Regions from separate parts of the Arthrobacter sp. Ha26 genome, predicted to be linked through region 3. Evidence: riboswitches for the same ligand, from Rfam matches in the RefSeq annotation. Region 3 holds a riboswitch; each other region holds the start of a gene.

Region 1 (10,233 bases), on a different contig from region 3:
GGCTCAACGCCGTCTGGGGAGACCAGGCCGTCAGCACCCCGGAGGGATACGCTGGCGAATTCACGCTGGGCTGGCTCGGGTGCCTGGGCTACGAACTCAAGCGGGAAACCGGCGGATCCGATCAAACTGTTCCCACCCCGGACGCGGCCCTGATCTTCGCAGCACGGGCGGTGGTCCTGGACCACGCCAACGGCACTGTATGGCTCCTGGCACTGGACGCCCCGGACGCCGATGATTGGCTCCTGAAGGCGCGAACCGCCGTCGAATCGGCCTCCGGCCCGGCAACCCGGGCGGCCGTGGCAGCTCCGGGCGGCGGCAGCAACGGCGTCGTGCTTCCGGCGGCGCCCACCTTCCGCAGCCGCGACACCGCCGCGGGGTACAAAGGGAAAGTCCGGGCCGCGCAGAACGAAATCACCGAAGGAAACACCTACGAGGTCTGCCTGACCACCGCCCTCTCAGCCCGTCTTCCCGCAACCGCGCTTGACCCCTGGCAGGCGTATCTGGCCTTACGGCGCAGAAACCCCGCCCCCTTTGCCAGCTACCTCCGCTTCGGCGGCCTGGCCGTGGCCAGCACTTCGCCGGAGCGTTTCCTCAAGATAGCCTCCGACGGCGGCATGCGCGCCGAGCCCATCAAGGGAACCCGCGGCCGTTCCTCCGATCCGGCCGAGGACGCAGCGTTGCGCGCCGACCTTGAGACGTCCCTGAAGGACCGCGCCGAGAACATCATGATTGTGGACCTGTTGCGGAACGACCTCAGCCACTTCGCGGTCCCGGGCTCCGTGACCGTCAGCAGGCTCTGCGCCATCGAAACCTACGCCACGGTCCATCAGATGGTGAGCACCATCGACGCCACGCTGCAGCGCGGATCGTCACGGGCCGAGGCCGTGGCAGCGTGCTTCCCTGCCGGGTCCATGACCGGGGCGCCGAAAATCAGCACCATGGCGATTTTGGACCGGCTCGAAGGCGAGGGCCGCGGCCTCTATTCGGGCGCCATCGGCTACTTCTCGTTGAATGGGGCCACGGACCTCGCCGTCGCCATCCGGACCCTGGTGATCAACACCGGAGGCGACGGAACCACGGAACTGACCCTCGGCGTCGGCGGCGCCATCACCGCAGACTCCGTGCCCGACGAGGAATACGAGGAAATCCGCACCAAGGCTTACGGAGTCCTCTCAACACTGGGCACGAAGTTCCCCGAAAGCTAGCTACTGGACCGTGGCGGTCAGCCGTGCCACGTTGTCCACGTATCGGGTGGCCAGGGGCCGCTGGACCCAGTCGGCCAGCCGCAGCTCATGTGAGATGTCCCGGTAGGTGTCTTCCACGGCGCGCATCTTGGTGACGATGTCTGCGCCGAGCAGCATCACGGACACTTCAAGGTTGAGCGAGAAGGAGCGCATGTCCATGTTGCTCGAGCCAAGCACCGCAACCTCGTCGTCGATCGTGAAGTGCTTGGCGTGGAGCACGAAGGGGGCCTTGTAGAGGAAGATCCGGACGCCGGCTTCCAGCAGGGCCTCATAGTAGGAGCTCTGGGCGTGGTGGACCAGGAACTGATCGCCCTTCTCCGAGACGAACAACTCCACCTCCACACCCCGCTGGGCGGCAGTGGTGATGGCGTAGAGCAGCGAATCGTCCGGCACGAAGTACGGGCTGCATATGGAAATCCGGTGCTGCGCCGAGTAGATGAGGGTGTTGAACAGCCGCAGGTTGTTTTCGGTGATGAAACCCGGGCCGCTCGGCACCACCTGGGCCGTGACGTTGCCGGGGTGCGGGTTGGACGGGAGCTGCAGCTGGTGTTCCAACGACTCGTCGGTTTCGGTCAGCCAGTCAGTGGCAAAAACGACGTTCAGGGTGGTGACGATGGGCCCGCGCAGGCAGGCCATCAGCTCCACCCATTCGCGGCCGGCCTTCCGGTGGCGGGGGTTGTTGTAGGAGGGCTCGATGAGGTTCTGCGAGCCGGTGAAGGCGATTTCGCCGTCGATCACCATGATCTTGCGGTGGTTGCGCAGATCCGGCCGGCGCCATTGGCCGTGGATGGGCAGGAGCGGAAGCATGCGCTTCCATTGGATCTTGCCGGCCCGCAGCCGCTTGAGCAGCTTGCGGTAGCCCTTCACGCGGAGGGTGCCGATGTGGTCAAACAGCACGCGGACTTCAACCCCGCGCTCGGCGGCTTCCTCCAGCGCGGTCATCAGGTCGTTGGTGATGTGGTCCGTGCTCATGATGTAGAACTCGGCATTGACGAACTTCTTCGCCTTCCGCACGGCCTTGGTCATCTCAAGGATCGAGTCCGGATACCCCTGGAGGAGATCCACCGAGTTGCCGTCCACCATGGGCAATGAGCCCAGCCGCCGGTTCAACTCCGCCGCAGACCGCACCCATTCCGGGCCGGGATAGTCACTCTCGACGTCAGCGAGCGAGGAAATACCGGCCCGCACCCTGTCATTGACCTGTTGCTGCTGCTGCCGCCGGCGGCTGGAGAGCTTGAAGTTGCCGAACAGCAGGAACAGGATGATGCCCAGGAACGGGACGAAGAAAATCCCCAGCAGCCATGCCATGGCGGTCGTGGGGCGCCGGTTGCCCGGGATGATCCCCAAGGCCAGCACCCTGATCACCAGGTCGGCGACTGCCAGCAGCACCACCACCCACGTCGGCGCGGTGCCGGCAAGCGAAAATGGCCACAACACGTGAATAACCCCCGGAGGACAGGCTCCCGGCGGACGGATTCGGCCAGGGCACTCTGCCCAGCCTACTGGGGGCGGCGCACTAAGCTGGACCCATGACCTCTCCAGCCAACGTGGTTCTCGTTTTCCTCGATCCTGCCTTCCCTGACGGCCGGCTTGCTGATGCTTCCCAGCCCCAGCTGCTGGTGACGGACCAGGGCGCCACGCGGGGCGACGGGATTTTCGAGACCATGCTCGCCGTCGACGGTTCCGTCCGAAAGATCCAGGCGCACCTGGACCGCCTTGCCGGTTCAGCAGAGGCGCTGGATTTGGTCATTCCCAGCGAGGACGAGTGGCGCCGCGCCGTTACGGCGGCCGTATCTGAGCACCGGGGCCAGCACCCGCCCACCGCTGCCGGCGACGAACTGGTAGTGAAGCTGGTGGTGACCCGGGGGGTGGAGGGCGCGTCGACGCCCACGTCCTGGGTCCAGGTGTCCCCTGCCAGTGCCGTCGGACGCCGCCAGCGTGAAACCGGCATCGACGTCATCCTGCTGGACCGCGGTTACGACAGCGATGCTGCCGAGCGCGCCCCCTGGCTGCTGCTCGGCGCCAAAACCCTCTCCTACGCCGTCAACATGGCCGCGTTGCGCCATGCCCAGAAACAGGGCGCCGACGACGTCATCTTCATCTCCTCGGACGGGCGCGTCCTGGAGGGCCCCACGTCTACCGTGCTGATGGCACACGTGGAAACGTCCGACGACGGCACGTCCCTTAAGCGCCTTGTCACGCCGCAGCTGGACAGCGGCATCCTCGCGGGCACCTCCCAAGGTGCGCTCTTCGCGGCTGCCAAGGCCGCGGGCTGGGAGTTGGGCTACGGCCCCCTGGAGCCGCAGGACCTGTTGGACGCCGATGCTGTCTGGCTGATTTCAAGTGTGCGGATGCTTGCGCCGGTGAACCGGATCGACGGCAAGGAAGTGGGCACCCCCTCTGTGCAGAAGGAACTGACGGCCGAACTGAACGAGCTCTTCGCCGGTATTAATTAGCAGGAGCATCGTCTTTGGCACCTCCGGCGTTCGGCGGCGTTCGGATCAGGCAGGCGAGCGGAACTCCTTGGTGAGCTGGCTCTCGAGGCCCGTGAGGAGGATGGTCAGGCCCTGGTCCAGCTCTGCTTCGCCGTCATAGTCGGAGAGGTCCGCAGCCAGCGCCCTCAGCCGGGGAAATTCTTTCGGTGGCAGCCTGTGCAGGCCGAGGCGCAGCAGCGCTTCATTTTCCGCCGGATCCACCACGAACTCCTGCAGTTCATTGAGGATGTGACCGTAGAGGAAGCCGTAGTAGGCGCGGTAAACGTGCAAGGCGCCGGCCGGATCAAACCCCGCGCCAATCAGCAGGGCAAGGATTTGTTCAAGTGGACGCAAAGTGCCCAGTGGCCTGAGCCCGAGCGGTGTGGAGAGCGGCCTGGTCACCAGCAGCGGCACCACATTCGGGTGCTCGAGCGCAAGGAGCCGGAGGCTGTGCCCGATGTGCCTGAGCTGTTCTTTCCAGTCCGGGTCCTCGGCCTCGATGGCGAGTTGGTTGAGGACAAGTTCGGAAACTCCGTCAAGCAAGGCCGCCCGGTTTTCCGCGTAACGATAAAGGCTCATTGGATCACGGCCCAGTTCCTGGCCCAGACGGCGCATGGTCAGCGCGTCCAAGCCTTCGGCGTCGACCAGTTCGAGCGCTTTGGCCAGCACCAGTTCGCGGCTGAGCGGAGCTTTCCGGGTGCGGCCTTCACTGCCTGAGGTCTTCGGCGAGGACATTTGGTTTTCCCGTTCCTGGATCCGCAAGCAGGTACTGCCTGAATGTAATTCCAGACGCTTGCTGTATTGGTGGTCTACGGGTAAAGTCTACAGTGTAGATGAGGTGTTAGCGTCACCTTGCGCCATCGATTCGCAAAGAATCGATCACACTCCATAGCCCTGTGCACGGCTGTGAGGTTCCCGCTGCTGTAGCCGAACGGCGGCACCACGCACGTAGCGAAGGGACGCCGTCATGGCACATTCGCAGTTCGACCTTTTTCTCCAAGAAGCCACCCAATCCGACCACGCGGCAGAATCAACCCTCGACGACGACAGGCTTTACGGCCTCTACACCAGCTGGTGCTTCATCAACCAGCAGAAGCCGGGCAAAGAGTCAGTTTTCTGGGCAGCCATGAAGCACCGTTTTCCCGCAGGCCCCAGCGGCCTGCGCATGAAGGGACCGGCAGCTGCCGATTACATCCTGACAAGTTATCCCGGGCTCGTGTAAGAACCGGGACATCAAAGGCGTGGAGCCCTGCCAGGAAGGCAGGGCTCCACGCCTTTCGCGTTGGTTTTCCGAATTGCTTTAGCTTTTCGTATGCGGCAACAGACCAGAGGACCACTCAGGTGGGAATGATGCGGAAGAGGAACCTCGTCCGGACCATCACCCACAGCAGTCCCAGGACCAGCGCGTAGGCAGCCGTGTTGATCCAGATATCACCCTGGCGGAGTGCAGGGATGTTGGAGATCGCTGCAATCAGCATCACATGGAGGATGAAGACGTACAGGGTTGCCCGGCCCAGGGGAATCAGGAACCAGCCCAGGGCGCGTGCCACCGGCTTCCAGTAGGCAGTCAGGAACGCGTAGGCGGCCACCACCAGAACCAGGACATTAAGCAGCCGGCCGGGGGCAAGGTACGTGCGGCCAAAGAAGAGTTCGTACATGCCCCGGTACAGGCTGTCGGGAAGAATGGCGAGCCTGAGGTCCAAGCCGTTGGCCAGGTACGGGTTGCCCCAGGACAGGAATGCGAAGGCGAACGCGGCCGCTGTGCAGACGGCGACGATCCACATGTGGTCCGCAAGCCAGGAAATGATGCGCTGCCGGTGGAACCCAGCCACCATGCCGATGACGAACAGCACCTGCCACACGAGCAGCGGGAATGCGTCCTCAAACTGTGAGGGAAGGACCCGGAACCGCGTCACGGCGCCCGTTGCGTAAACGGCCAGGCTGGCGGCGAGTACCCATATGGCCCTGCCCCGGTTAAGCGCAGCCAGGATCAGCGGGCTGACAAGCAGCAGCACCACGTACAGGCCCATCACATTGAACTGCCACGGGCCGAACTGCAACAGCAGGATGGCCGGAAGGACCTGCGGCGGTACAGGGAACTGGAAAAGCGCGTCCATCCCGGCGTAGAGGTCGTAGGCGCGGCCGGCGCCGTTCTGGCCTGTGCCGCCGGTTCGCTGGTCGACGAAGGTGGTGAGCGCATCAGTCTGGAATATGGGCAGCAGGGACACCAGGAAGACGCTGATGAGCACCACGAGCGCCACCACGTAGAGCTTGCCCGCGCGGCGTGCAGTCAGGTCTACCACGGTCCCGAAGTCCTCGCTGACCTTGGGCCCGTAAACCATGCCCACTACCAGGCCCGAGAAGAGGACAAAGAGCTCGGCCCCGGAGACGAAACCTACCGCCTCCTGGGTAACCAGCTGGAACAGTGAGGTCATCCCCAGGTGGTTCACCACCACAAATACGATGGCCAACCCGCGCAGCAAATCCACCCGGGAATCCCTCATTGAGGGATCCGCGTAGCTCCACGCTGTTGCGGCGTTGACCCGTCGCGGTACCTGCCACAGCGCAATCAGGACGATGACCAGCGCTGCGCCCACCGTCCAGGCAGCTGCCCCCGCGAGGGTATTCGCGGGCATGTACCCACTGCCGGCGCTGACGTCGGTGGCAGGACCTGTGACAACGGGCGAGGCCTCGAGCCGGCCCCGCGCAGCGTCGGCGACCACAGGGTTTCCGGTGAGCAGCCAGTCGATGCTTGCCACACCGGTGTCCCTGGTGCTTGTCCGCTCATCCCAGACCACAGCCGCCGTCTTGGCGAAGTCCGCAGACGTGGCATCATCAATGACCTGGTCCCACCAGCCCACCTTGAGGTCCACATCAGAAGCACCTCCGGAAGCGGGGCTGTAGAACGCGGAGGTCTCCAGCAGGAACGGCTTGTCCTTCCCCGCTGCATATGCCCCATAGAAGTTTTCCCCGCCGGAAACGGTGAGCATCTCCTGGAGTTCGTTCGGCCGGGGCACGCTGTTGACGGGGCCGCCGCCGCCTGTGTCGTCGTGGACGGCGGTCAGGCCCACCCAATCCACGGCGTCGTCCCCTGGATAGTAGGGGGCATACGCCGCATCAAAGGTGTTCCAGGCGCCGTCACCGTTGGTATCGAGCAGGGCGAACCCGTCACTTCCGGGGGCGGGTGCGTTCCGGTTCCGGTCGAACGGGTAATCCTTGCCCAGGTATGGTTCCCACACCATCTCCGTGCGTCCTCCAGTGCCGGCCTCCCGGAAGGCTGCAGTCACCGTCTGGAACGCGGCGCGGTAGGCGTCAGGTTGCTGCCCCCACTCCACCCAACTGGCATTCATGTCGGGGGCAAACCTGATCAGTACTTGGCCCTTGAAATTCACCGTCAGCCGCTCCACCTCCCCGGCGAATGAGGCGGCAGTTTGATCAGTGACCTGGTTTAGCGGCACCGTCGGGTTCACGGTGAGCATCGCGTGGGCTCCCTGCCGGGATGCCTGCTCCAGGAATCCCCGGATGTCATTCTCCTCCGAGCCGCGGAAAGGGATGGCAATGTCATGTCCAAAAAGGGCAGGGGACGCTCCGAGCCGGTCAGCGAAACCGGCGGCGGTGTCCTCGCCCCATTCCAGGACTGCCCCCAGCAGCGGCTTGCCGTCCTCAGGAAAGCTCCTTGCCGCCTGCGCCGAACCGGCGGGCAGTATGACTGCCAGGACGGTAATCATCATTGCGGCTATGAGGGCAGCACCGGTGCGGGCAAAGGATGCGCGGGAGCGGTACCGACCCCAGGGATGAAGCGGGCGGAGCTCCCCTGCCCGGCAGTGAAGCGAGGCAGCTGTTGGCGTGCTGATAGGGACCCCCATAAACTCTCCTCTGACCAGGGGGCGACGCCCCGATAGAACTCTATCCGCCGGAATACCGCCGCATGGGACACCCCCGTTTCCGCACCCAAGGCGGCCCCCGCCGTCGTACGACTCCAAATCTTCCAGGAACCGCCCCCGAATGCTTCAGGCGCCTTGCGGGCGCTTCGGTTACGGAACATGACGACGGCGGCGGTGCGGCCCCGGGCGCCAAGTGTTACGTTTTTGGGGAGTAATGAGTACCGGCGCCAAGCCCTGACTGGCCGGTCGGCAACCCTCCTTCCGCGGCGGGGTGCCTCAGGTGAATACTCGGCATATCGACCGATTCGAGCTGCAAGCGTGAGAGAAGGAGATCCGTCGTGTCTGACGCACCTGCCCCTGAAGAAAAGTTGTCCTACCGCCTCATCAGCGGCCCGGACGACCGTGCATTTTGCGAGCGGATCTCCGCAGCCCTGGCGGAGGGCTATGTGCTGCACGGCAGCCCAGCAGCAACGTTCAACGGCAGCAGCGTCATCGTGGCCCAGGCCGTGATACTGCCGGCAGCAATCGCGTCCGCCGATGCCGCCGTTGCCACCGCCGTGGACAACCTGGAAGCGGCCTCCGAGGACCTCGAATTCGACGGCGAGGGCCACGCATGAGCTACGCAGGAGACCTCACCCCGCAGGAAGCATGGGAAAAGCTTGAACAGGGCGCCATCTTGGTGGACGTGCGCACGGAGGGCGAATGGGCCCACATTGGCATCCCGGACACCAAGGCCACGGAGAACGATCCGCTGTTCATCCAGTGGACCTTTCCCGGGGGCATCCCCAACCCGGATTTCCTCAAGGACCTGAGCCAGCAGGCGCCGGAGGACTCCTCCACTGAACTGATTTTCCTGTGCCGCTCCGGCCAGCGGTCCATCGCTGCCGCCATCGCCGCCACACAGGCCGGTTTCACCTCCTATAACGTCCTGGAGGGCTTTGAAGGTGAGCCGGACCGCTACGGCGAACGCACCGTGAACGGCTGGAAAAACCGCGGCCTGCCCACCAACCTCGGAAAGAACTAAGTGACCTTCAACGAAGACGCAGCGGGCTGGAGCCCTGATACCCAGGCCGTCCGCGGCGGGCTGGACCGCACCAACTTCCAGGAAACCAGCGAGGCCGTGTTCCTGAACTCGGGCTTCGTGTACGAATCCGCTGCCGCCGCCGAGCGGGCCTTCACCGGCGAGGACGAACGGTTCGTCTATTCCCGTTACGGCAACCCCTCCGTTGCCACCTTCCAGGAGCGGCTCCGCCTCCTCGAGGGGACCGAGGCGTGCTTTGCAACGGCGTCCGGCATGTCCGCCGTTTTCACCGCTCTGGGAGCCTTGCTTGCTGCCGGTGACCGCGTGGTTGCCGCCCGCTCCCTGTTCGGCTCCTGCTTTGTGATCCTGAACGAAATCCTGCCGCGGTGGGGCGTAGAGACGGTATTCGTGGATGGCCCTGACCTGGACCAGTGGCGCGATGCCCTGTCCCAGCCAACCACCGCTGTTTTCTTCGAATCGCCGTCCAACCCCATGCAGGAAATTGTGGACATTGCCGCGGTCAGCGAACTGGCGCACGCGGCAGGTGCCACCGTCGTCGTCGACAACGTCTTTGCGACTCCCCTGCTGCAGCGCTGCGGCCAACTGGGCGCCGACGTCATTGTCTACTCCGGCACCAAGCACATCGACGGCCAGGGCCGGGTCCTGGGCGGCGCCATCCTGGGCACCAAGGACTTTATCGAGGGGCCAGTAAAGCAGCTGATGCGCCACACCGGCCCGTCGCTGTCCGCGTTCAACGCCTGGGTCCTCACCAAGGGCCTGGAGACCATGGCGCTGCGCGTCAACCACTCCTCCGCCTCCGCCCTGCGGATCGCCGAGTGGCTGGAGCAGCAGCCTGCCGTGAGCTGGGTGAAGTACCCTCTGCTGAAGTCGCACCCACAGTACGAACTGGCCGCGAAGCAGATGAGTGCCGGCGGAACTGTTCTCACGCTGGAACTTGCCCCCTCCGGCGGCGGTTCCGGCAAGGAGGCCGCGTTTGCGCTGCTCGACGCCTTGCGGATCATCGATATCTCCAACAACCTCGGCGATGCCAAGTCGCTCATCACCCACCCGGCCACCACCACCCACCGGGCGATGGGACCCGAGGGCAGGGCTGCGATCGGCCTGAGCGACGGAGTTGTCCGGCTTTCCGTTGGGCTGGAGGACGTGGACGACCTCATTAGCGACCTGGAACAGGCTCTCAAGCAGATTTAGCTTTTTGCCTACTACACGTCAGGGATGGCGAGGTGGACCTCTACTTCGTCGCCTTCACTGAGGTGCGCTTTGTCCCTGATGTCCTTCTTAACGGGCAGCAGGTATGAGCCGCTCTTCTTGTCCCGGAAGAGCGATGTCTGCCCGGAGTGTCCCTCCACCTCGGCGGAGACTTTGATGGAGCCGAACGCCTTGCTGGCCCCTGCCGTGAGAACGCGAAGTTCGTCCGCAACCTCTGCCGGCAGGGTCACGAAATGCCAGCCAGCCTCCCCGGGATAGAGCGATAGTTCAGCTTTGAAGGAATACGACGCCGTCACGCGCCGAGTATGGCACGCCGCCTTCGGCTGACGCCACAGTCAGTTCTACGGACCCGGACATCGCCCCGGAAAATGTCAGACCCC
Region 2 (10,233 bases), on a different contig from region 3:
CCGGTAGTGGCCGGCGACTTTGTTTCGCTCGTGGGTGACGTTTCCGGCGACCCCCACACCCTGGCCCGTCTGGTGAAAATCCAGGACCGTAAAACCCTCTTGCGGCGCAGCGCCGACGATACAGATCCTGTGGAACGGGCAGTGGTGGCCAACGCCGACCAGCTTGTGATCGTTGTGGCTGCAGCGAACCCCGAGCCGCGCACCGGCTTCATCGACCGCGCCCTGGTGGCTGCCTACGACGCCCGGATCGAACCGATCCTGCTGGTCACCAAGGCGGACGTCAAGGATCCCGCGGAACTGTTGGCCAACTACGAGCACCTGGACTTCCCTGTCATCATCAGCCGGACGGCGGATTCTGCGGCTTCAGGCATCGATGCCCGCTCAGACGATGGTCTGTCGGCACGCCTGGACAGCACAGCCGTGGCGGAGCTGCGGGGCTACCTGGACGGAAAGGTCACCGTGATGCTCGGGCATTCCGGTGTGGGGAAATCCACCATGGTGAACGCGCTGACAGGGGCCGAGCGTGCCACCGGCGGCGTCAACGCCGTGACCGGACGCGGCCGCCACACGTCATCGTCCGCCCTGGCGCTTCGATTGTCCGATGCACCTCCGGGCAGCTGGATCATCGATACCCCGGGCATCCGCTCCTTCGGCCTGGCCCACGTGGACCCGGACCGGATCCTGCGCTCCTTCCCGGACCTCTTCCCGGGCATCGAGGACTGCGAACGGGGCTGCAAACATACCGCCACTGCGGTGAATTGCGGCCTGGACGCCTGGGTGGCGGGCGGCCATGCCGGAGCCACCGGGGAAGCGCGGCTGGCATCCCTCCGCCGGCTCCTCGGCACCGATCCCCGCATGGAGGCCCAGGAGACCAAGGAGCTTGGCAGCGTCAACTGACAACGCCGATCTCCCAGCAGAACCGCGAGCAGACGGTAGTTTGGAACCATGATCCAACCCGCTTCAAGCTACAACGATGACCTGCGCCTGGCCCATGTCCTGGCCGACTCCGTGGATGACCAGACCATGAGCCGCTTCAAGGCCCTGGACCTCCAGGTGGAGACCAAGCCGGACCTGACGCCGGTCACCGACGCGGACAAGGCCGCCGAAGAAGCCATCCGCGGCCAGCTTTCCCGTTCCCGGCCACGCGACGCCGTGCTCGGCGAGGAGTTCGGCAGCACCGGGCACGGGTCGCGCCGCTGGATCATCGATCCCATTGACGGCACCAAGAACTTTGTCCGCGGCGTCCCGGTCTGGGCCACCCTGATTGCGCTCGTGGATGAAGGCGAGCCGGTAGTGGGTGTGGTCAGCGCCCCTGCCCTGGGCAAGCGCTGGTGGGCCGCCAAGGGCATGGGCGCCTACATGGGCCGTTCCCTCGCTGCGGCCACGCGGCTGCGGGTATCCAACGTGGCCAAGCTCTCCGACGCCTCACTGTCCTACTCCAGCCTCAGCGGCTGGAAAGAGCGCGGCAACCTTGACAACTTCCTGGGGCTCACCGAGGATGTGTGGCGGACCCGGGCCTACGGCGATTTCTGGTCCTACTGCATGGTGGCAGAGGGCTCAGTGGACATCGCGTGCGAACCTGAGCTGAACCTTTACGACATGGCCGCACTGGTGCCCATCGTGGTGGAAGCCGGCGGACGCTTCACCTCCCTGGAAGGGGAAGACGGACCCTTCGGCGGTAACGCGCTGGCCACTAACTCCATCCTGCACTCCGAGGTACTCCGCCGGTTGAACCCGGACCTGGACGACCTCCTCTGAAGCAACAGCACCGAAGAATCAGCGGCGGGCGGCTCCTCAAGGAGGCGCCCGCCGTCGGTTCTTCGGGAAAAAGGCCCGCTTTTCACCCGCCCGTAACAATCCGCTTAACATTCCTGCCGGCTTCAAACCTTCCTGCCCCATGTCCTACGCTCTTAAGCAGGTCACGAGTGCCAGCGCGAAACCCCGGTTTGCTGGCCGGCAACCCTCCAACCGCGGTGGGGTGCCCCGGGTGACGACCAGGCCGGTCCGGAAGGGATACGGCAAGCGCGGATTCCCGGTAGCGGGAGTCCTTTCCAAAGTGAGGTCTTTCGTGACGACTGCCACCGTCTCCCCCAACGCCACTACCGCGCCCGGCACTCCCGTGCCTGAAGCAGCCCGGCCCGGGACCATCTTTGATGCCCGCCGTGCCGCCGCCGGCCGTCCGCTGTCCGCCGTCACCGGCGCTGAGATCCAGGCGCCGCTGATCCAGGGCGGCCACATCCGCTACGCCAACCTCGACTATGGCGCCTCCGCTCCGGCCCTGTCGGTGGTCTCGGCATACCTGAACGAGATCCTGCCGTTTTACGCCAGCGTCCACCGCGGCGCCGGTTACGCGTCCCAGATCAGCACCTCCGTCTACGAAAACGCGCGGAATATCGTCCGGGAGTTTGTGGGCGGACGCCGGGACGACTCCGTGATCTTCACGCGGAACACCACCGACTCGCTCAACCTGCTGGCCGGCTGCCTGCCCGTCACGGAGGGCCGGCCGGACGGGGATGTCCTCTACCTGGACATCGAGCACCACGCCAACCTGCTGCCTTGGCAGGGTGTCCCGCACCGCAGCATCGTTGCTGCGGACACCATCAAAGGCACCATCGACGCCGTCCGTGCAGAGCTGGCGCAGGGCGGCGTAAGCCTGCTCGCCGTCACCGGCGCGTCGAACGTCACGGGCGAGATCCTTCCCATCCGCGCCCTGGCCGCTTTGGCCCACGAGCACGGCGCACGGATTGTGGTTGACGCCGCCCAGCTGGCACCGCACCGCCGGATCGACATAGCCACGGACGACGTCGACTACCTCGCCTTCTCCGGCCACAAGCTCTACGCGCCCTTCGGTGCCGGCGTGCTGGTGGGCCGCTCCGACTGGCTCGATGCCGGAACGCCGCACCTCGCCGGCGGCGGCGCCGTCAAGGAAGCAAGGCTCGACGGCGTCAGCTGGGCCACCGGGCCGGCCCGCCATGAGGGCGGGTCACCCAACGTGCTGGGCGCGGCGACGCTGGCCCGTGCCACGCAGGTGATCGCCGGGCTGGACCAGGAGCAGTGGCACGCCCACGAATCGGCCATCCGTTCCTTCCTGGTGGAAGGCCTGCAGCAGATCGACGGCGTCACGGTGCACCAGATCTTCAAGGACACCAACCCGGATACAGACACTATCGGCGTGGTCAACTTCTCGGTGGAAGGCTACGACGCCGGGCTGGTGGCAGCCTATTTGTCCGCCGAACACGGCGTTGGGCTGCGCGACGGCCGCTTCTGCGCCCACCCGCTGTTAAAGCGCCTGGGTTTGCCGTCCGGATCGCTGCGCGCCAGCTTCGGCGTCGGCTCCCGCCTGGAGGACGCAGAGCGTCTCCTTGCCGGCATCACGGCGCTGCGCAACAACGGGCTGGGCTGGGACTACGTGGTGGACGCCGGGCGCTGGGTTCCTGCAAACGACACTCGGACCTACCCGCATTGGGCTCCCAACACCCCGGGAACCGCCGGGGCTGCTCCCTGCATTGACGATTAGGCACTTGCGGTAAATTCGAAGGATACCCAAGGGCAACAATCGAAGGAGGCCACACGTGGTACGGGGTGGCCCCAGGCTTGACCACGGACGGCGGCGGGAACTCGGCCAGAGCTTCCAGGACGGCGGCCGGCACTACCAGGAAGTCCGCCCGGGCTACCCTGAAGAATCGGCGCAGTGGCTGGTTCCCGCCGGAGCCCGGGATGCCTTGGACGCCGGCGCCGGCACCGGAAAATTCACCGAACTCCTGCTTGGCATGGGACTCTCCGTCACGGCAGTGGACCCCTCCGCGGACATGCTCGAACAGCTGCGGGCGCACTACCCCGCTGCCACGGCCGTCCAGGCCACGGCAGAGGAGACCGGCCTGCCCGAGGCCACCTTCGACGTCGTCAGCGTTGCCCAGGCCTGGCACTGGTGCGACGCGTTGGAAGCAAGCCGCGAGCTGGCGCGCGTCCTGCGTCCGCAGGGAACACTGGGACTCATCTGGAACCAGCTGGACACCTCGGTTCCGTGGGTTCACCGGCTGTCCCGGATCATGCACGCCGGAGATGTCTACAAGCCGGATTTCCGTCCCCACGTGGGGCCGGAATTCCGTGATCTTGAGGGCCACGTGACGCATTGGCAAGACCGGGTCACCACCACCGATCTGGTGGAGCTGACGAAGTCGCGGAGCTATTACCTGCGGGCGGGCGAAACCACCCGCGCGAAGGTGCTGGCCAACCTGGACTGGTATCTGCACGAGCACCTGGGCCATAGCCTGGATGAAGAGCTCGAACTCCCCTATCTCACGCTCACGTGGCGGGCCATCAAAGCGTAACGGCGGGCGGTCAACGGGTAGGCTAGGTACTGTGAAGACCAGCGCGCCCTCCTCCTCCATCGAGGATTACGTCAAGGTCATCTACTCATTCACTGAATGGCAGGACAAGCCCATCACGTCCTCCCAGCTGGCCCAGCGCCTGGGCGTGGCCAATTCCTCGGTGTCCGAAATGGTCCGGAAGCTCAAGGACCAGGGCCTGGTGGACCATAAGCCCTACAGCGCTATCACTCTTACGGACCAGGGCGTCCGGCTGGCACTGTCCATGGTGCGCCGCCACCGCCTGATCGAGACCTACCTTGTCCAGCAGCTGGGCTACAGCTGGGACGAGGTCCACGACGAAGCTGAACTGCTGGAGCACGCTGTTTCCGACACGTTCATTGAACGCGTCGCAGCCAAACTCGGAGACCCGCAGCGCGACCCCCATGGCGACCCGATCCCCACAGCCGAGGGCACAGTCATGATGCCCCGCGCCCACCTGCTCGGGGAACTGGACCAGGGGCACACCGGCAGGATCACCCGGATCAGCGACGAAAACCCGGACCTGCTCCGCTACCTTTCCGCCGAGGAGATAGACCTCGACGCCGAAGTGGAGGTGGTGGGCCGCAAGCCGTTCGGTGGTGCCCTGGTGGTGCGGATCCGGAACTCGGGCAGGACCAGGGATTACGATTTGGCCGATGAAATCACGTCTGCCCTGTGGGTGCACAGCGACCATCCCCACCCGGGCTGCCTGCTCGGGGAGAGCTGAATGACGCCTGCCGGCAGACCGGCGGTCCGCGCCTGGGTCGCTGTTGCCATCGGAGGCCTGCTCGGTACTGAACTGCGGTACGGGCTGGGGCTCGCGTTCCCGGATGTACCGGGCTCCGTACCGTGGGCAACCCTGTGGATCAACATGGGTGGAAGCTTTGTGCTGGCGTTGCTGACTACGGTGTGGATGGCCCGGCCCCACACGGCGTTCTGGCTCCGTGCAGGTCTGGGACCCGGCGTCCTGGGATCGTTCACCACGTTCTCCGCGGTGGTGTTCGCGGCGGACCAGCTGGCGCGCGCCGGCTCGCACTTCATCTGGGTCGCCTACCTGGTGCTGTCGGTATTGCTGGGCCTCGCCGCCGCCGGTGCAGGGTGGCGCTCCGGGAAGGTAGTGGCAGGCCGGTTGAACGGACGCGATACCAGGATGCGCGCGCAGGATGCCGGCCGGATGGGCGGGCGCGGTCCCGGTCGGATGGACGGGCGCCCATGATGGCGGCTGCGCTGGTGGGTGTGTTCGGGGTGGCCGGCGCGCTGCTCCGTTTTGCCGTGGACAGCTGGTTCGCCCACCACACCTCGATCCGGGCAGCCCGTGGCTCTGAAATGCATGGCACAGTCCATAGGGAGCGGTTGCACTGGCCGTGGGCCACGCTGCTGGTGAACGTTGTGGGGTGCTTCATTATCGGCGCCGCCCACGCTGTCACCCTCAGACTAGGAATGGCCCCGGAATGGGAGGCCGCACTTGCCACCGGGCTGGCAGGCGGGCTCACGACCTTCAGTTCATGGACCACCGCAACTGTCCGCCTGCTCAGTGAAGCCCGCTTCGGTGCCGCGGGTGCGAACCTGGCCGCCAACCTGGTTCTTGGTTTTGGCGCAGCTGCGGCAGGCCTGGCCCTCGCTTCCTAGGGCCGGCCGGGTGCGATTTGGCGGACTCCCGTATTGTGGATGGTGATGATTAGCAGACGCGACGCCGCCATTGCCCTGGATGTACCGATGGAAATGGCACAGCGCCATGGCCTTCCAAAGTGGATGACCGAGGCTGAACTTGGTGAGATCATGGACAACCCGCCGCCGTGGCTGGTCCAGTCCCGCGCCAACCGGACAGGCAAGCGGCCGGTCTGGGTGCACCTGGAGTGCGCCGTCTGCGGTTATGAGGAAGCGGCACGCCCCAAGAAGTGGTGGCCGGAATTCACCTACGTGGTCTGCGCGCACCATAACCCCGCGGACGTTCCGCCGCTGCGCACGGGGTACGTCCGCAGCGAGTTCGACGGCGTAGGCACGCGTTTCGTGGGCATCGCAGACGTAGCTGGTCAGGGCTAAGCCTCTTCCCTCTCCGGGGGGCCACCCCGCAATGCGGTTGCTGCCCTTCCCTTCCTGGACAGGCGGAACGCTACATTCCGCTGCTGTTCATTTCCTCCGGCACTGCCATGAGATGGATTTCGGCTCCGTCCCGCAACACGGCGAGCTGGAGTGGTTCGCCGATGGCGTCTGCGAACAACAGCCTCTGCAGGCTTTCGGCGTCGCTGACCGCGCGGCCACCGGCCGCGAGGAGGATATCGCCGCCGGTCAGGCCCGCCTTGTCCGCCGGAGAACCCGGCAGCACCTCCACCACCCGCAGGGCATCCCGCTGGCCGGTCCTGATCACGGCGCTCGGGCTAAGCCGCGTAGGAGTGCTGACCAGGCCGAGGTAGGCCCGCCGTACGCGTCCGTCCGCCAGCAGCGCTGAGATAATCCGCCGGGTGGTGGCGTTGATGGGGATGGCTAGGCCCAGCCCGGCACCGGCGACGGCGGTGTTGATCCCCACGATCCGGCTGTGGGTATCGGCCAGCGCTCCCCCGGAGTTGCCCGGATTGAGTGCGGCATCCGTCTGGATGACGTCCTCAATCACGCGACGGTTGCGGCCGGACCACACCGGAATGGACCGGCCCAGCCCGCTGACCACTCCGGCGGTCACGGAACCGGCCAAACCAAGGGGGTTTCCGACGGCCACCACCAACTGGCCAACGCGCAGGGACTCTGCGTCCCCGAACGTGGCTGGCGGAATCCGCGGCGGCCTGCCGTGGACCACGGCGAGATCGGACAGCGGGTCGGCGCCCACCAGCTCCAAATCCATTCGACTGCCGTCGGCGAAAACTGCATGCCCCCGGTTCGTGCCGGCCACCACGTGCGAGTTGGTCAGCAGGTAGCCGTCCTCGGTGAAGAGCACTGCGGAACCGGCGCCGACCCGTATGCGCCCGTTGCGGCGGCCGGCGGACATTTCCAGGGCTGCAACGTGAGGCGTCACGGTGGCGGCCACGCGCATGACTGTCTCTGAATAGGAGTCCAGGGCGTCGACGTCGGGCGCCTGCGGAACTGGCTCGCTCCCTTGGCTCATCGGGCACCTCCTCGGTTGCCGGACCCCGGCGGCATTGCGCGTCCGGGTCCTACCGGTGACAACGTTCGGCAGCGGATCCGTAGTCCCGGCCGGGCTACGCCGTGGGTGAACGGCGCGGATCCAGCCCCGCGTCTGCCAGGGCGTCCGGCCTTCCTGAGGGCAAAGAAAAGCACCCCGGTCCGAAGACCGGGGTGCTGTTCCGATGAATCCATTCCTGAGGATGGAACCATCGCAAAATGTGGAGATGGGGGGAATTGAACCCCCGTCCGATGTCGTGTTGTCAGGGCTTCTCCGGGCGCAGTTTGCTTCAGACTTTCTCGGCCCCAGCCATGCCGCAAACAGCTGGCTGATCCGGGCCCAGTCATCTAAAAGTCCCGTTCACCCCGATGACGAAGGTGAACAGCAGTGGCTATCTAAATGACGCCAGGATCCGGGGCGATAGCAACCTCGGGCTGACGGACTGTCTTACTGCTTAGGCAGCAAGAGCGAAGTCAGTGCGCTTAGATTCGGCACTTATTGGTTTGCAGAAAGCGTTTACGAGATAATTCTGCATCCTCGGCCCGCTTCACCTGTCGCGACTAACATCGTCGAAACCGATCATCCCCATATTCTTTTACCAAACCGGCAGGCAAGCCTGCCGGACTACCTATCATAACGCATCATTCAGGGAATTCATTCCAGCCTATCGGCGGCGGTTGCGCTCCCGCATTTCCCGCTGTGCTTCGCGGTTGTCCTGCTGTTCGCGCAGGGTCTGCCGCTTGTCGTATTCGCGCTTACCGCGGGCCACGCCGATCTCCACCTTTGCCCTGCCGTCGACGAAGTACAGCTGCAACGGAACGATCGTGTAGCCCGATTCGCGCACCTTATGCGAGATCTTGATGAGCTCCTCGCGGTGCAGCAGCAGCTTCCGGCGGCGCCGGGCGGCATGGTTGGTCCAGCTGCCCTGGTTGTACTCCGGAATGTGAATGGCTTCCATCCACAGTTCGTCGTTGTAGAAGGTGCAGAATCCGTCCACCATGGAGGCGTGGCCTTCGCGCAGGGACTTCACTTCGGTTCCCATCAGCGCGATTCCAGCTTCGTAGGTGTCCAGCACGTGGTAGTCGTGCCGGGCCTTGCGGTTGGTGGCCACCACTTTACGGCCACTTTCTTTAGGCAAGGGAAAGCTCCTCAGTTGAAGAATCGGATGTCCTCCTGGCCAGCCGGCGCGGAGTCATACCAGTGTACGGCAGGCTTATCCGCGCTAGAGCAGCCCCATCGGATCCACGGCGGTACCGTTCAGCCAGGTCTCGAAGTGGGCATGGCAACCGGTGGAGTTTCCTGTATTGCCCGAGTAGGCAATCAACTGCCCCTGTGAGACCCGCTGGCCGTTCGACACCACAATGCTGGCGTTGTGATAGTAGATGGTGTTCAGCGTGTTGCCCTGCATCAGGCCGTGGGAGATCTTCACCCGCCAACCGCCGCCGTCAGCAGAGTTCCAACCGGAGCTGAAAACCTCCCCTGCCGCTGCAGCGTAGACAGGTGTGCCGCAGGCTGCGCCGAAGTCAAGGCCTGTGTGCATGTAGCCGCCCTGCCCGTAGAAGTCGATGGTCCCAGGCGGCGTCGCACGCCAGCCGAAGCCGGACGTGATGGGGATGTTGCCGTCGAAGGGATGCCTGAGGCCAAAGGCCGACGGCGATCCAACAGGAGGTACAAACGGCTGCACGGGGGGTGGCGGCTGGTTCCTAGCTGCGGCTGCCGCTGCGGCCGCGGCTGCGGCCTCCGCCGCCAACCGGCGCTGCTCTGCTTCCCACGCCTCGCGCAGCTTCCGGTCACGTTCTTCGATTTCAGCCGCGACGGCGTTCTGGCTGGCCTGCACACTCGCCAGCTGGGACTGGATGCCCGGCTTAGCCGCCTGCAGCTCTGCATCCAGGCGGGTGGTGTCGGCGATCAGCCGGTCCACTTCGTCTTTCCTGGCAGCTGCTTCGTCCCTGGCCACTTTCTCCCGCTCCAGGGCAGCGTCGGCTTTGGCCTTCAGGTCCTTGATCTCGGCTTCGACGGCCTGGAGGCGTGCCTCGGAGTTTACGTTGGTGGCGTTCTGCTGGGAAAGCTTGTCCATGGCGGCGTTCTGGCTGCGCATGGCCTGGTCCGCCAGGTCCATGGTCTCAGTGAGGCTTCCGCCGTTGTTCGAGCCGAAGAACAGGGATAGGTTGGAGGGCACTCCCCCGGACTTGTAGGCCTGGGTGGCGATCTGGCCGATCAGCTTCTTGGTATCGGCGATCTTTTGCTTGTCCGTTTCAAGCTGCTGGGTGATTTTGGCCTTGTTCTGCTGGGCCATATCCACACGGGCGGAAAGCGCTTCAACTTCCTTGACGGCACCGGCCACGCGCCCCTGCGCCTCAAGGAGGGCCTGCTGGGCGCCCGGCAACTGTCCCTGGTAAATGACCAGGTCGCTGGCAGCCTTGGCGATGCGCGAATCGACGAATTCCAATGACTGCTGGACCCTGGCTGCCTCAGCCTCGAGCGCCTTCTGCTTGTCTTCCAGCTCGTCGGCGAACGCCACCGGGGTGGAGGATGCGAGCCCCGCGGTGAGGACGACGGCGAGCACGGCGCTCATGAAACCGGCGCGGCGAGGCGCCTTCCGCCTGTTGGGGCGTGGGCGCTGCGGGGACGTTTGATCCATTACGTTCATGGGCATTCCTTGTTCGGTTTGCATACCTAGACCCGAAGGTATCGGCGCAAGGTCAAGAGAGACGAAATTCCCGCCAAGGATCCGCCAAGGATTATCAGGGCCGGTGCCAGGATCAGCGT
Region 3 (10,233 bases):
CCCCACCGCTGAGAGCGCTGCCAACCGGTTCGCACTGGCCGAGCTGGCGCCCATTTACACCAGGATCGGCAATCCCACCCAGGAGGCCGTAGAGCAGCGTATCGCCAGCCTCGAAGGCGGCCTGGGGGCGCTGCTCCTGAGCTCCGGGCAGGCCGCCGAGACCTTTGCCATCCTGAACATCGCAGAGGCGGGCGACCACATTGTGGCCAGCCCCAGCCTCTACGGCGGCACGTACAACCTCTTCGCCCATACCTTGAAGAAGTTCGGCATCACAGCGACCTTTGTGGCGGATCCGGACAACCTTGACCAGTGGCGTGAGGCCGTCCAGCCCAACACCAAGCTCTTCTTCGGCGAAGTGGTGTCCAACCCGCGGCAGGACGTCCTGGACATCGAAGGCGTGTCGAAGGTAGCCCATGAGGCCGGCGTGCCCCTGATCGTGGACAACACCTTGTCCACCCCGTACCTCATCCGGCCGCTGGAGTGGGGCGCGGACATCGTGGTGCACTCAGCCACCAAGTACTTGGGCGGACACGGTTCCGCCATAGCCGGCGTGATCGTCGACTCCGGAAAATTCGACTTCGGCAAGGACCCGGAGAAGTTCCCGGGCTTCAATACCCCGGACCCCACCTATAACGGCCTCGTCTACGCCCGGGACCTGGGCGCCGATGGAGCGTTGGGCGCAAACCTGTCGTACATCCTCAAGGCACGCGTTCAGCTGCTGCGCGACCTGGGCTCTGCGGTGTCGCCCTTCAATGCCTTCCTGATCGCCCAGGGCCTGGAGACCCTGAGCCTGCGCGTGGAACGGCACGTCGCTAATGCCACCGAAGTTGCGCGCTGGCTGGAGGCAAGGGACGACGTCGAATCCGTCGCCTACGCGGGTCTGCCCTCCAGCCCCTGGTACGAGCGTGGCCGCAAATACGGCCCCAAGGGTACGGGCGCGATTGTGTCGTTCACCCTTGCCGGCGGCGCGGAGGCCGGCAAGCGCTTCGTGGACGCCCTGGAGCTGCACTCCCACGTGGCAAACATCGGCGACGTCCGTTCCCTGGTGATCCATCCGGCGTCGACCACCCACAGCCAGCTCTCGCCGGAGCAGCAGGTGATTGCCGGCGTCAACCCCGGCCTGGTGCGGCTTTCGGTAGGGATCGAGCACATCGATGACATCCTCGCCGACCTCGAAGCCGGCTTCAGGGCGGCCAAGGAGGCAAGCGGCGCCTGATCCACGGGCCCACCAAAGGCGGCAAGCCGGGGAAGTCATAACCAGTCACACTCTTGGCGGCAGGCCGGGGCTGTTTCGTACACTCGATGCAGGTCATGAGTGCCAGTGACAGCCCCGGCTTGCTGGCCGGCAACCCTCCTTTCGCGGCGGGGTGCCCCGGGTGAAGACCTGGCCTGCCGGTCAGACGACGGCGGGCAAGCGCGTAGAAGAGGTCTTGCCATGACGGTTACCGTTACCCGTACCACCGTTCCCGAGCACGGAATTGTCCGCTATGCCTCCATCGGGGGACTGAAGCTCGAGGCAGGCGGCTACCTGCCGGATATCACCCTTGCCTACGAAACCTGGGGCACACTCAATGAGGACGGCAGCAATGCCGTCCTGATCGAGCACGCGCTCACGGGCAGCACGCATGTGACCCGGGGGGACACGGATGAGCCGGGCTGGTGGGAACAGCTCGCAGGACCTGGCGCACCCGTGGATACCAACAAATTCTTCGTTGTGTCCATCAACATCGTGGGCGGTTGTTACGGCTCCACCGGGCCGTCGTCGCCCGCGCCGGACGGCAAGCCCTGGGGTTCCCGTTTTCCGCTGGTGACCCTCCGCGACAGCACCGTGGCGGAGGCCCTCCTTGCAGATCAGTTGGGTATCAGCAGCTGGTTTGCCGTGCTGGGCGGGTCCATGGGCGGGGCACGCGCGCTGGAATGGGCTGTGACGTATCCGGAGCGGGTGCAGCGCTGCGCGGTGATCTCGGTGGGTGCAGCGAGCACCGCCGAGCAGATCGCCTTCGCCCAGGCGCAAACGCTCGCCATCCGCCAGGACGCCAACTTCAACGGCGGTGACTACTACGGCGGCCGGCCCCCGGAAGATGGCCTTGCCCTGGCACGGCGGATCGCCCACATCACGTACCGTTCGCCCATGGAGCTGGACGGACGCTTCGGCCGCGAGCCCCAGGCCGCCGAATCGCCCCTCCAGGGCGGGCAGCTCGCGGACCGCGGACGCTACCAGGTGGAAAGCTATTTGGACCACCAGGGCACCAAGCTGGTCCAGCGCTTCGACGCCAACAGCTACATCGCCATCACCGAAGCGCTGATGAGCCATGACATCTGCCGCGGACGCGGACCCCTCGAGCAGACCCTCGCCCGTTCCAATGCCAGCTTCTTCGTGGCGGCCGTGGATTCGGACCGGCTTTACTTCCCGTCCCAATCATTGGAACTGGCCCGGGCCCTGCCTGGCGACGTGGACGTCCACCTCATCGAGGCACCCATCGGGCACGATGGCTTCCTCACTGAAATCGGCCAGCTGGGCAGCCAGCTCCGGGAGCACCTTTCGTCTTAGCCGCGGGTCTCGAATACTCGCATGTGCATTAATGCAGATAGCCTCTGCAGGATTCGGCGTTGAGCTGGGCGTACAGGCAGACCATACTCGTTGGGACCCGGCGGTTTCGTGACCAAAATCACGGGCATCCGCCATTGCCTGTCCCCGTGGTGTCGAAGACGACGCCGAAGGAGTTCACATGAGTACGGAAAGCTCCGCCGCACGGCGGCCAGAGGAAACCGACGTCAAGGCCTCAGGCCTAAAGAAAGTCGTCACGGCCTCCATGGCCGGCACAGTTGTTGAGTGGTACGAGTTCTTCCTCTATGCCTCGGCCGCCACCCTGGTGTTCGGCAAAATGTTCTTCCCCAATTCAGGCACCGAACTGGATGGCATCATCGCCGCATTCGTCACCTATGCGGTTGGCTTCGTGGCCCGCCCCATCGGCGGCATCGTCTTCGGCCACTTCGGGGACAAGTTCGGCCGCAAGCAGTTGCTGCAGCTCAGCATCATCCTGGTGGGTGTCTCCACCTTCCTTATGGGGTGCCTGCCCTCCTTCGCCCAGATCGGCTACTGGGCCCCGGCGCTCCTGGTGTTCCTGCGCTTCGTGCAGGGCTTCGCCGTCGGCGGCGAGTGGGGTGGCGCCGTGCTGCTGGTTGCCGAGCACAGTCCCAACAAGTCCCGCGGGTTCTGGTCCAGCTGGCCGCAGTCAGCGGTGCCGATGGGCAACCTCCTGGCCACCGGCGTGCTGTTCACCCTCTCGGCCACGCTTTCGCAGGAAGCATTCCTCGGCTGGGGCTGGCGCGTCGCCTTCTGGCTCTCAGCCGTGATCGTGATCGTTGGCTACTACATCCGCACCAAGGTCCAGGATGCCCCGATCTTCATCGAAGCCCGCAAGGAGGTCACCGTAGAGAAGAAGGGCTACGGTGTGGGCGAAGTCTTCCGCCGCTACCCCCGCGGAGTCTTTACCGCCATGGGTCTGCGCTTCGCCGAGAACATCCTGTACTACCTCGTGGTGACGTTCTCCATCACCTACCTGAAGGTCATCGTCCAGACCGACACCTCCCGCATCCTCCTGCTGCTGCTCGTGGCACACTTCGTCCACTTCTGCGCCGTACCCCTGGTGGGCAAGATGTCGGACGCGTTCGGCCGGCGGCCGGTCTACATGGCAGGTGCCATCCTCGGCGGAACCTGGGGCTTCTTCGCTTTCCCCATGATGGACACCGGCAACGACGTCGTCATCCTCGCCGCCATCACCATCGGCCTGCTGTTCCACGCGCTGATGTACGCAGGCCAGCCGTCCATCATGGCCGAAATGTTCCCAACGCGGATGCGGTACTCGGGCGTTTCACTCGGCTACCAGGTGACCTCCATCGTGGCCGGATCGTTGGCACCGATCATCGCCACGGCGCTCCTCAGCAGCTTCAAGTCCTCCCTCCCGGTAGCGCTGTACCTGCTGGCCGCCTGCATCGTCACCGCAATCGCGGTGTTCTTCCTCCGGGAGACCCGCGGCATCTCCCTGCGGGATGTGGACGCAGCCGACGCGCAGGGCACCGCCGACCTGCTCGCAGCCGCCAAGAAATAGGCAACGGCAGCACAAGAATCACCCAGCACGCCAGCTGCCCGGACCCGCAATCAAGCAGGCCCGGGCAGTTGGGCGTCCCGTACCCTCCGAGAAGAAGTCAGGATTTCCCATGAAGGCAGCCGTCCTCTACTCCACCGTCCCGTCCGGAACGAGTTACACCGAAGCGCGCGCCCTGAGGGTCGAGGAGCTGGACCGGCCGGAACCCCGCGCCGGGGAGTTGGGAATCACCATCACCTACTCGAGCCTGTGCCACTCGGACCTGTCAGTGGTGGATGGCTCCCGCGTCCGGCCCCTTCCTATGGCGCTGGGTCATGAGGCGGTGGGACGGGTTGCCGCAGTGGGTGAAGGCGTCACTGATGTTTCCCCCGGGGACCACGTGGTCCTGGTTTTCGTCCCCAGCTGTAGTGGCTGCCGTGCCTGCCTGGCGGGCCGCCCGGCGCTGTGCCACCGTGCGGCGGAAGTTAACGGGTCGGGGGACCTCCTGCACGGTGAGGCCCTGCTGAGGACGCCCGCGGGGGAGAGGATCAACCACCACCTGGGGGTCTCGGCGTTCGCCGACTACGCGGTGGTGGCCCGGGAATCAGTGGTGGTGATTGACGACGACGTCCCGGACACTGTTGCGGCAATGTTCGGTTGCGCCGTGCTCACCGGGATGGGAGCTGTCCTCAACACGGCAGCCGTCCAGCCCGGCCAGTCTGTAGCTGTCTTCGGACTGGGCGCCGTGGGGCTTTCGGCCGTGATGGCCGCGGCGCTCGCCGGCGCCTCCTCCGTGATCGCCATTGATCCAAACGCCGGTAAGCACGGGCTGGCGCTGAAGTGCGGGGCAACCGCCGTGGGCACCCCGGACGACGCTTCCCGACTGATCCGAGAGGCTGCCGGCGACGGCGTGGACACCGCCATCGAAGCTGTGGGTTCAGCCCGGGTTATCGCGTCATGCCTGGAACACGTAACGCGCGGCGGGGCCGTGGTTTCGGTCGGACTGCCGCACCCCACGGCTGAACTGACAGTGCCCGCGCTCCAGTTCGCGGGGGCGGGCAAGCGGCTGCTGGGCTCGTACATGGGCGACGCTGTTCCGGGCCGGGACATTCCCCTGTACCTGGAGTACTGGCGCGGGGGCCGGCTTCCCGTTGAGCTGCTGCACACCGATACCCGGCCGCTTGATGAGATCAACGAAGGCCTCGACGCCCTCGCCGCGGGGCGGGTGGTGAGGCGTCTCTTCCAGGCCTGACGGCGAAGCAGGATGCCCGGAGCCTAGGCAGACAGCAGGTCCTGGCGTTCCGCCACTTCTTCCTTCAGCGCAGCGATCACGGCCCGCACCCGGGCCGAGCGGAGCGATTCAGGCCGGGCCACCGCCCAGATGGGCACCTGGCGCTGGAACGCGTCCGGAAGCACCGGAACGAACTCCGGATCCAATGCCACCATAAAGTTCGGCAGCAGCCCGATGCCGGCGCCGCGGCGCACCGCCTCGACCTGGGCGAAGATGCTCGTTGCCTGGAAGCTGGACTTCGGCATCGGCAGTTGCGAGGACCGGTGGCCCAGTTCGGCAACCTGAAGTGCCGACTCGACGTAAGAGACGAAGCTGTGCTGCCCCACGCCGTCGGGCGTTTCCGGCAAGCCCTGCCTGCCGGCGTAGTCGGGGCTCGCGTAGAGCCGGAGAAAGTAGTTTGTCAGGAAGATGGCCTGCGCGTTGCTGACATCCGTACGGCCCACCACCACCTCCAGGTCCACGCCGGAGCGGTTCTGGCTGACCTTGCGCGTGGCACTGAGCATCTCCACATTCAGCATCGGGTGGCGCTGCTGGAGGCGCACCAGCGCCGGCGTCACGAACTCCGCACCAAAACCATCGGAGGTGCTGATGCGCACCATGCCGGACAGTGCATCCCGGTCCTGGCCAGTGACAGCGGCCAGTGACCCGAGCGTTTCCTCGATCGTTTCCGCGGCGGCGACAGCTGAGGCCCCCAGCTCCGTCAATTCCCAGCCGTGCGGACTGCGCTCCAGCGTGCGGCCGCCCAGTTGCTTGTCGAGGGCGAGGATCCGGCGCGAAATAGTGGTGTGCGTGGTGCCCATCGCTTCGGCAACGGCGTTGAAGCGTCCCAGCCGGGCCACGGTCAGCAAAATCAGCAAGTCGTCCGGACTCGGAAGCCGCGCCATCCGGTGCCTTTCCGTCGTGTGCATCAGTGCACATACCGTCTGTAGTTTTTCCCCTTGTTTGCACTGTAGCAGGGTGTGATGGTGGACACAGAGCTTCCGGCCGCCTAGCGCCGGAGACAAAGCAAAGGAGCTTATGCCATGGCAGTAGTCGGTTGGATCGGTTTGGGAAACATGGGCGGGTCCATGTCGGGAAACCTCGCAAAAGCCGGTCACGACGTCCGCGGATTCGACCTCAACCCCGCCGCCCTCGCCGCTGCGGAAGCCGGAGGGGTGAAGCCGGTGGGAAGCATCGCCGAGGCAGTGGCTGGCGCCGACGTCGTCTTCACCATGGTTCCAAAGGGCGAGCACGCCAAGGCCGTCTACCTGGGCGCGGACGGGGTGTTGGCGAATGCGGATACGGGCACGCTCCTGGTTGATTCCTCCACCATCGATATTGCCGCCGCGAAGGAGTTGCACGACGCCGCTGCTGCCGCCGGCTTCCGCTTCGTCGACGCCCCGGTTTCGGGTGGCATGAGCGGCGCCAAAGCAGGAACGCTGACGTTTATGGTCGGTGGTGAAGCGGGCGCCGTGGCCGATGCCACGCGTTACATCGAGCCGATGGCCGCAAACGTCATCCCGACCGGTGGAGCGACCACGGGCCAGGCGGCCAAGATCTGCAACAACCTGATGCTCCTGATCAACCTGGCCTCCACCGCTGAAGGTGCCGTGCTGGCCGACCGGCTGGGGCTCGACAAGAAGGTGTTCTGGGACATTGCGTCCGTGTCCTCCGGGGACAGCTGGGCACTGCGGACCTGGTACCCGGTTCCCGGCGTGGTTCCCACCGCCGCATCCAACAATGACTTTGCGCCCACCTTTACCGCCGAGCTGGCGAACAAGGACATTGGGCTGGCCATCAGCGCTGCCGAGGACACCGGCACCCCGCTTGAAATCGGCAGGCACGTCCAGCAGCTCTACCAGCGCCTCATTGACGCGGGCGAGTCCGGCAAGGACTGCTCCATGATCATCAAGCTCGCCGACGGTTCCCTCGATTCAGCACAGTAGAAAAGAGACTTCCATGCAAACCATTCCGCATTACATCAACGGCACCCGCGTCACGGACGCAGAGCGCTTTGGTCCCGTCTTCAACCCCGCTACCGGAGAGCAGGAGAAGCAGGTGGCGCTGGCTTCCGCGGCCCGCGTCGAGGAAGCCATTGCCGCCGCCAGCGCCGCACTTCCGGCCTGGCGGGCAACGAGTCTGGCGAAGCGGACCAACATCTTCTTCCGCGTCCGCGAAATCCTCACCCAGCGCAAGCCCGAACTGGCAGCGATCCTCACCAGCGAGCACGGCAAGGTACTGTCCGACGCCGAAGGGGAAATCTCCCGCGGACTTGAGAACATCGAGTTCGCCACGGGGCTGTCCCACATGCTGAAGGGGGAGCGCTCCGAGCAGGTTTCCAGCGGCGTCGACGTCCACTCTGTCCGGCAGCCTGTAGGCGTTGTTGCCTGCATCACCCCGTTCAACTTCCCGGCCATGGTGCCGCTCTGGATGATCGGCAGCGCGCTGGCCTGCGGCAACACCGTGCTCCTGAAGCCCAGCGAAAAGGACCCGTCCTCCGCCGTGTTCATCGCGGAAGTCTTCGCGGAAGCAGGACTGCCCGCCGGCGTGCTGAACGTGGTCCAGGGCGACAAGGAGGCGGTGGACGTCCTGCTCGAACACCCGGACGTCAAGGCCGTCAGCTTCGTGGGGTCAACACCCATCGCGCAGTCGATCTACAAGCGCGCGGCGGACCACGGCAAGCGGGTCCAGGCCCTGGGCGGGGCCAAGAACCACATGGTGGTCCTGCCGGACGCGGACCTGGACATGGCCGCGGATGCCGCCATCTCGGCAGCCTACGGCTCGGCCGGTGAGCGCTGCATGGCGGTCAGCGTGCTCGTCGCCGTCGGCAATATCGCCGACGATCTTGTGACAGCGATCCAGAGCCGGATGGCCACCCTGGAGATCGGTCCGGGAACCGACCCGGCATCCCAGATGGGCCCGCTGATCACCGCCGAACACCGCGACAGGGTGGCCTCCTATGTGGCCGGCGCCGAAAACGAGGGCGCCACGGTGGTTGTTGACGGACGCTCACAGCAGTTCGATTCAAACGGGTTTTTCATCGGAGTCAGCCTGGTGGACCACGTCAAGCCGGGCATGAAAGTGTACGACGACGAAATCTTCGGCCCCGTCCTGTCCGTGGTCCGGGTTGATACGTACGGCGATGCAGTCCGGCTGGTCAACGACAACGAGTTCGGCAACGGCGTTGCCATCTTCACCCGCGACGGCGGCGCCGCCCGGCAGTTCGAGTTCGACGTCGAGGCAGGCATGGTGGGCGTCAACGTGCCCATTCCGGTACCGGTGGGCACCTTCTCCTTCGGCGGCTGGAAGAACTCCCTGTTCGGCGACACGCACATGTACGGCCCGGACAGCATCCGGTTCTACACCCGAGGCAAGGTGGTGACCACCAGGTGGCCGGACCCGGCGACGTCCGTCATCGACCTTGGCTTTCCGCAGGTGGACTGAGGCGGCTCAGCCGTTCATGATTTCGCTGCGGCGGGTCATGTAGTCCTCCATGGAGAGCTCGCCGTTGCTGTACTGCGCGTCCAGTTCCGCGAGCTTGCGTGCGCGGTAGCCCTGCGGAGCCGACGGCGGCGGGGGACTTGCTGGGGCAGTGGGCTGGTGCGGGGGTTCTTCGCCCTGGCCGGGCACCTGCTGCCCCGGCTGGCCGTACCCCTGCTGCCCCGGCTGCCCGTAACCCTGCTGTCCGTAGGGCGGGAACTGCTGGTCCATCGGCGGGACCGGCAGAACCGGCGGGAGGGGTTCGCCCGGGAGGGGCTGTGGCCGGTCAAGCCCGCGGAAGCCGCCGCCGAAGTAGTCCTGCTGGGTGAATCCGTCCCGGGGCTGCTTGCTCTGCGGCCCGTTCGATCCGGGGTACATCCCGCCGCCCGGAAACTGGTCCGGGTAGCGGCCCGAAAAGCTCTGCTCGTGGTTCCTGCGGGCAACGGACTTCCGGTACATCCGCATGGCCATCGGGATCAGGAACGACAAAATGATGATCCAGAAAAACAAATTGCTCACGGTGCCGTGCCTCTCATTGGTGTCCTTCCAGCTTAAGCCCGGGCTGCACGTGAACGGTGGGGAGTCCTACGAAGGCGCCGTACCGGTCCACGGCTTCCTGCAGGGCCGCTGCCAGCGGAGAGCCGGGAGCAGCACCAGGGGAGAGGCGGATATCGAGTTCACACCGGCCAGGAGCTAAGGTGTGCCGCCACGAGCCGGCCATCCGCCCGTCCAGCAGCACCACATGCATGGGCTCGCCCCGGAACGGGAAGACCGGGGCGGCGCCGCCCAGGTAATGCCGCGTGGCGGAATAACCCATCACGTACTCGTCGTAGCACTGGACCAGGTCGATGTGCGGCCGGGATTCCGGAGGACCTCCGAAGCCGGGGCCCCCTTCCACGGTGTGATGATTTCCCGCCCCGTAATAGAACACGACGCCGTCAATCACCGTTTCGGCCAAGGCTTCGGCATGTGCCTCCAGCGCGAGTTGCACGCCCTTCCGGACGTCCGTCATGGTCAGCCCGGACCAGTCGGCACAGTCCTTAACCGTGGCCGGGCCGCGGCTGGTGAAATATCGGAGGGCCAGTTCGGCCAACGCTTCAGCCCGGCCGGGTGCAGGCTCCCGTCCGACGGGGACCCGCTCGTCAAAAAGGGCATAGGTCTGCTTCAGGGCACCACCCGCAGTCCGCACCGGAGTTCCGCTCACCAGGACACTGCTGATTTCCGCGTGCATGATCAGGTAGGCAAGCTCCAGGCCCTTCGCAGCGAACCCCGCGTCGCGGAGCCTCGCTGCCAGGTCTTCCCGGGGAAGGTGGTTGCCGCCCGCTACGGCTGCGGCCAGGACCTCCGAGCTTCGGGCGGCGGCAGCTGCGTCGATGCCGGTGCGGCGGTACGTGG

Evidence for each region. A riboswitch is a leader RNA that binds a small molecule or an ion and turns the genes downstream of it on or off. The one in region 3 is predicted to bind S-adenosylmethionine.
Region 1: linked by a shared signal. The riboswitch ahead of AC5RVY_RS05150 (DUF1737 domain-containing protein) and the one ahead of metX (homoserine O-acetyltransferase MetX) in region 3 are both predicted to bind S-adenosylmethionine.
Region 2: linked by a shared signal. The riboswitch ahead of AC5RVY_RS18770 (aminotransferase class V-fold PLP-dependent enzyme) and the one ahead of metX (homoserine O-acetyltransferase MetX) in region 3 are both predicted to bind S-adenosylmethionine.

What each region holds. Positions count from the first base shown of each region.
Region 1 covers NZ_JBNHGX010000001.1:1,071,542-1,081,774, forward strand. The annotation lists gene pabB (aminodeoxychorismate synthase component I) at 1-1,205, shown strand, start outside; gene cls (cardiolipin synthase) at 1,206-2,681, opposite strand; gene AC5RVY_RS05130 (aminodeoxychorismate lyase) at 2,774-3,700, shown strand; gene AC5RVY_RS05135 (TetR/AcrR family transcriptional regulator C-terminal domain-containing protein) at 3,746-4,453, opposite strand; gene AC5RVY_RS05140 (hypothetical protein) at 4,686-4,940, shown strand; gene opgC (OpgC domain-containing protein) at 5,056-7,449, opposite strand; SAM riboswitch class IV at 7,813-7,927, shown strand; gene AC5RVY_RS05150 (DUF1737 domain-containing protein) at 7,941-8,219, shown strand; gene AC5RVY_RS05155 (rhodanese-like domain-containing protein) at 8,216-8,626, shown strand; gene AC5RVY_RS05160 (O-succinylhomoserine sulfhydrylase) at 8,627-9,835, shown strand; gene AC5RVY_RS05165 (DUF1905 domain-containing protein) at 9,847-10,149, opposite strand.
Region 2 covers NZ_JBNHGX010000011.1:20,740-30,972, forward strand. The annotation lists gene rsgA (ribosome small subunit-dependent GTPase A) at 1-897, shown strand, start outside; gene hisN (histidinol-phosphatase) at 946-1,758, shown strand; SAM riboswitch class IV at 1,918-2,031, shown strand; gene AC5RVY_RS18770 (aminotransferase class V-fold PLP-dependent enzyme) at 2,120-3,517, shown strand; gene AC5RVY_RS18775 (class I SAM-dependent methyltransferase) at 3,573-4,331, shown strand; gene AC5RVY_RS18780 (metal-dependent transcriptional regulator) at 4,363-5,076, shown strand; gene AC5RVY_RS18785 (fluoride efflux transporter FluC) at 5,077-5,565, shown strand; gene AC5RVY_RS18790 (fluoride efflux transporter FluC) at 5,562-5,978, shown strand; gene AC5RVY_RS18795 (hypothetical protein) at 6,024-6,392, shown strand; gene AC5RVY_RS18800 (S1C family serine protease) at 6,463-7,446, opposite strand; RNA gene ssrA (transfer-messenger RNA) at 7,683-8,051, opposite strand; gene smpB (SsrA-binding protein SmpB) at 8,129-8,602, opposite strand; gene AC5RVY_RS18815 (peptidoglycan DD-metalloendopeptidase family protein) at 8,687-10,114, opposite strand; gene ftsX (permease-like cell division protein FtsX) at 10,141-10,233, opposite strand, start outside.
Region 3 covers NZ_JBNHGX010000004.1:253,591-263,823, forward strand. The annotation lists gene AC5RVY_RS11845 (bifunctional o-acetylhomoserine/o-acetylserine sulfhydrylase) at 1-1,216, shown strand, start outside; SAM riboswitch class IV at 1,308-1,423, shown strand; gene metX (homoserine O-acetyltransferase MetX) at 1,436-2,551, shown strand; gene AC5RVY_RS11855 (MFS transporter) at 2,730-4,112, shown strand; gene AC5RVY_RS11860 (zinc-binding dehydrogenase) at 4,222-5,340, shown strand; gene AC5RVY_RS11865 (LysR family transcriptional regulator) at 5,364-6,263, opposite strand; gene mmsB (3-hydroxyisobutyrate dehydrogenase) at 6,402-7,304, shown strand; gene AC5RVY_RS11875 (CoA-acylating methylmalonate-semialdehyde dehydrogenase) at 7,318-8,802, shown strand; gene AC5RVY_RS11880 (hypothetical protein) at 8,809-9,357, opposite strand; gene AC5RVY_RS11885 (winged helix DNA-binding domain-containing protein) at 9,371-10,233, opposite strand, start outside.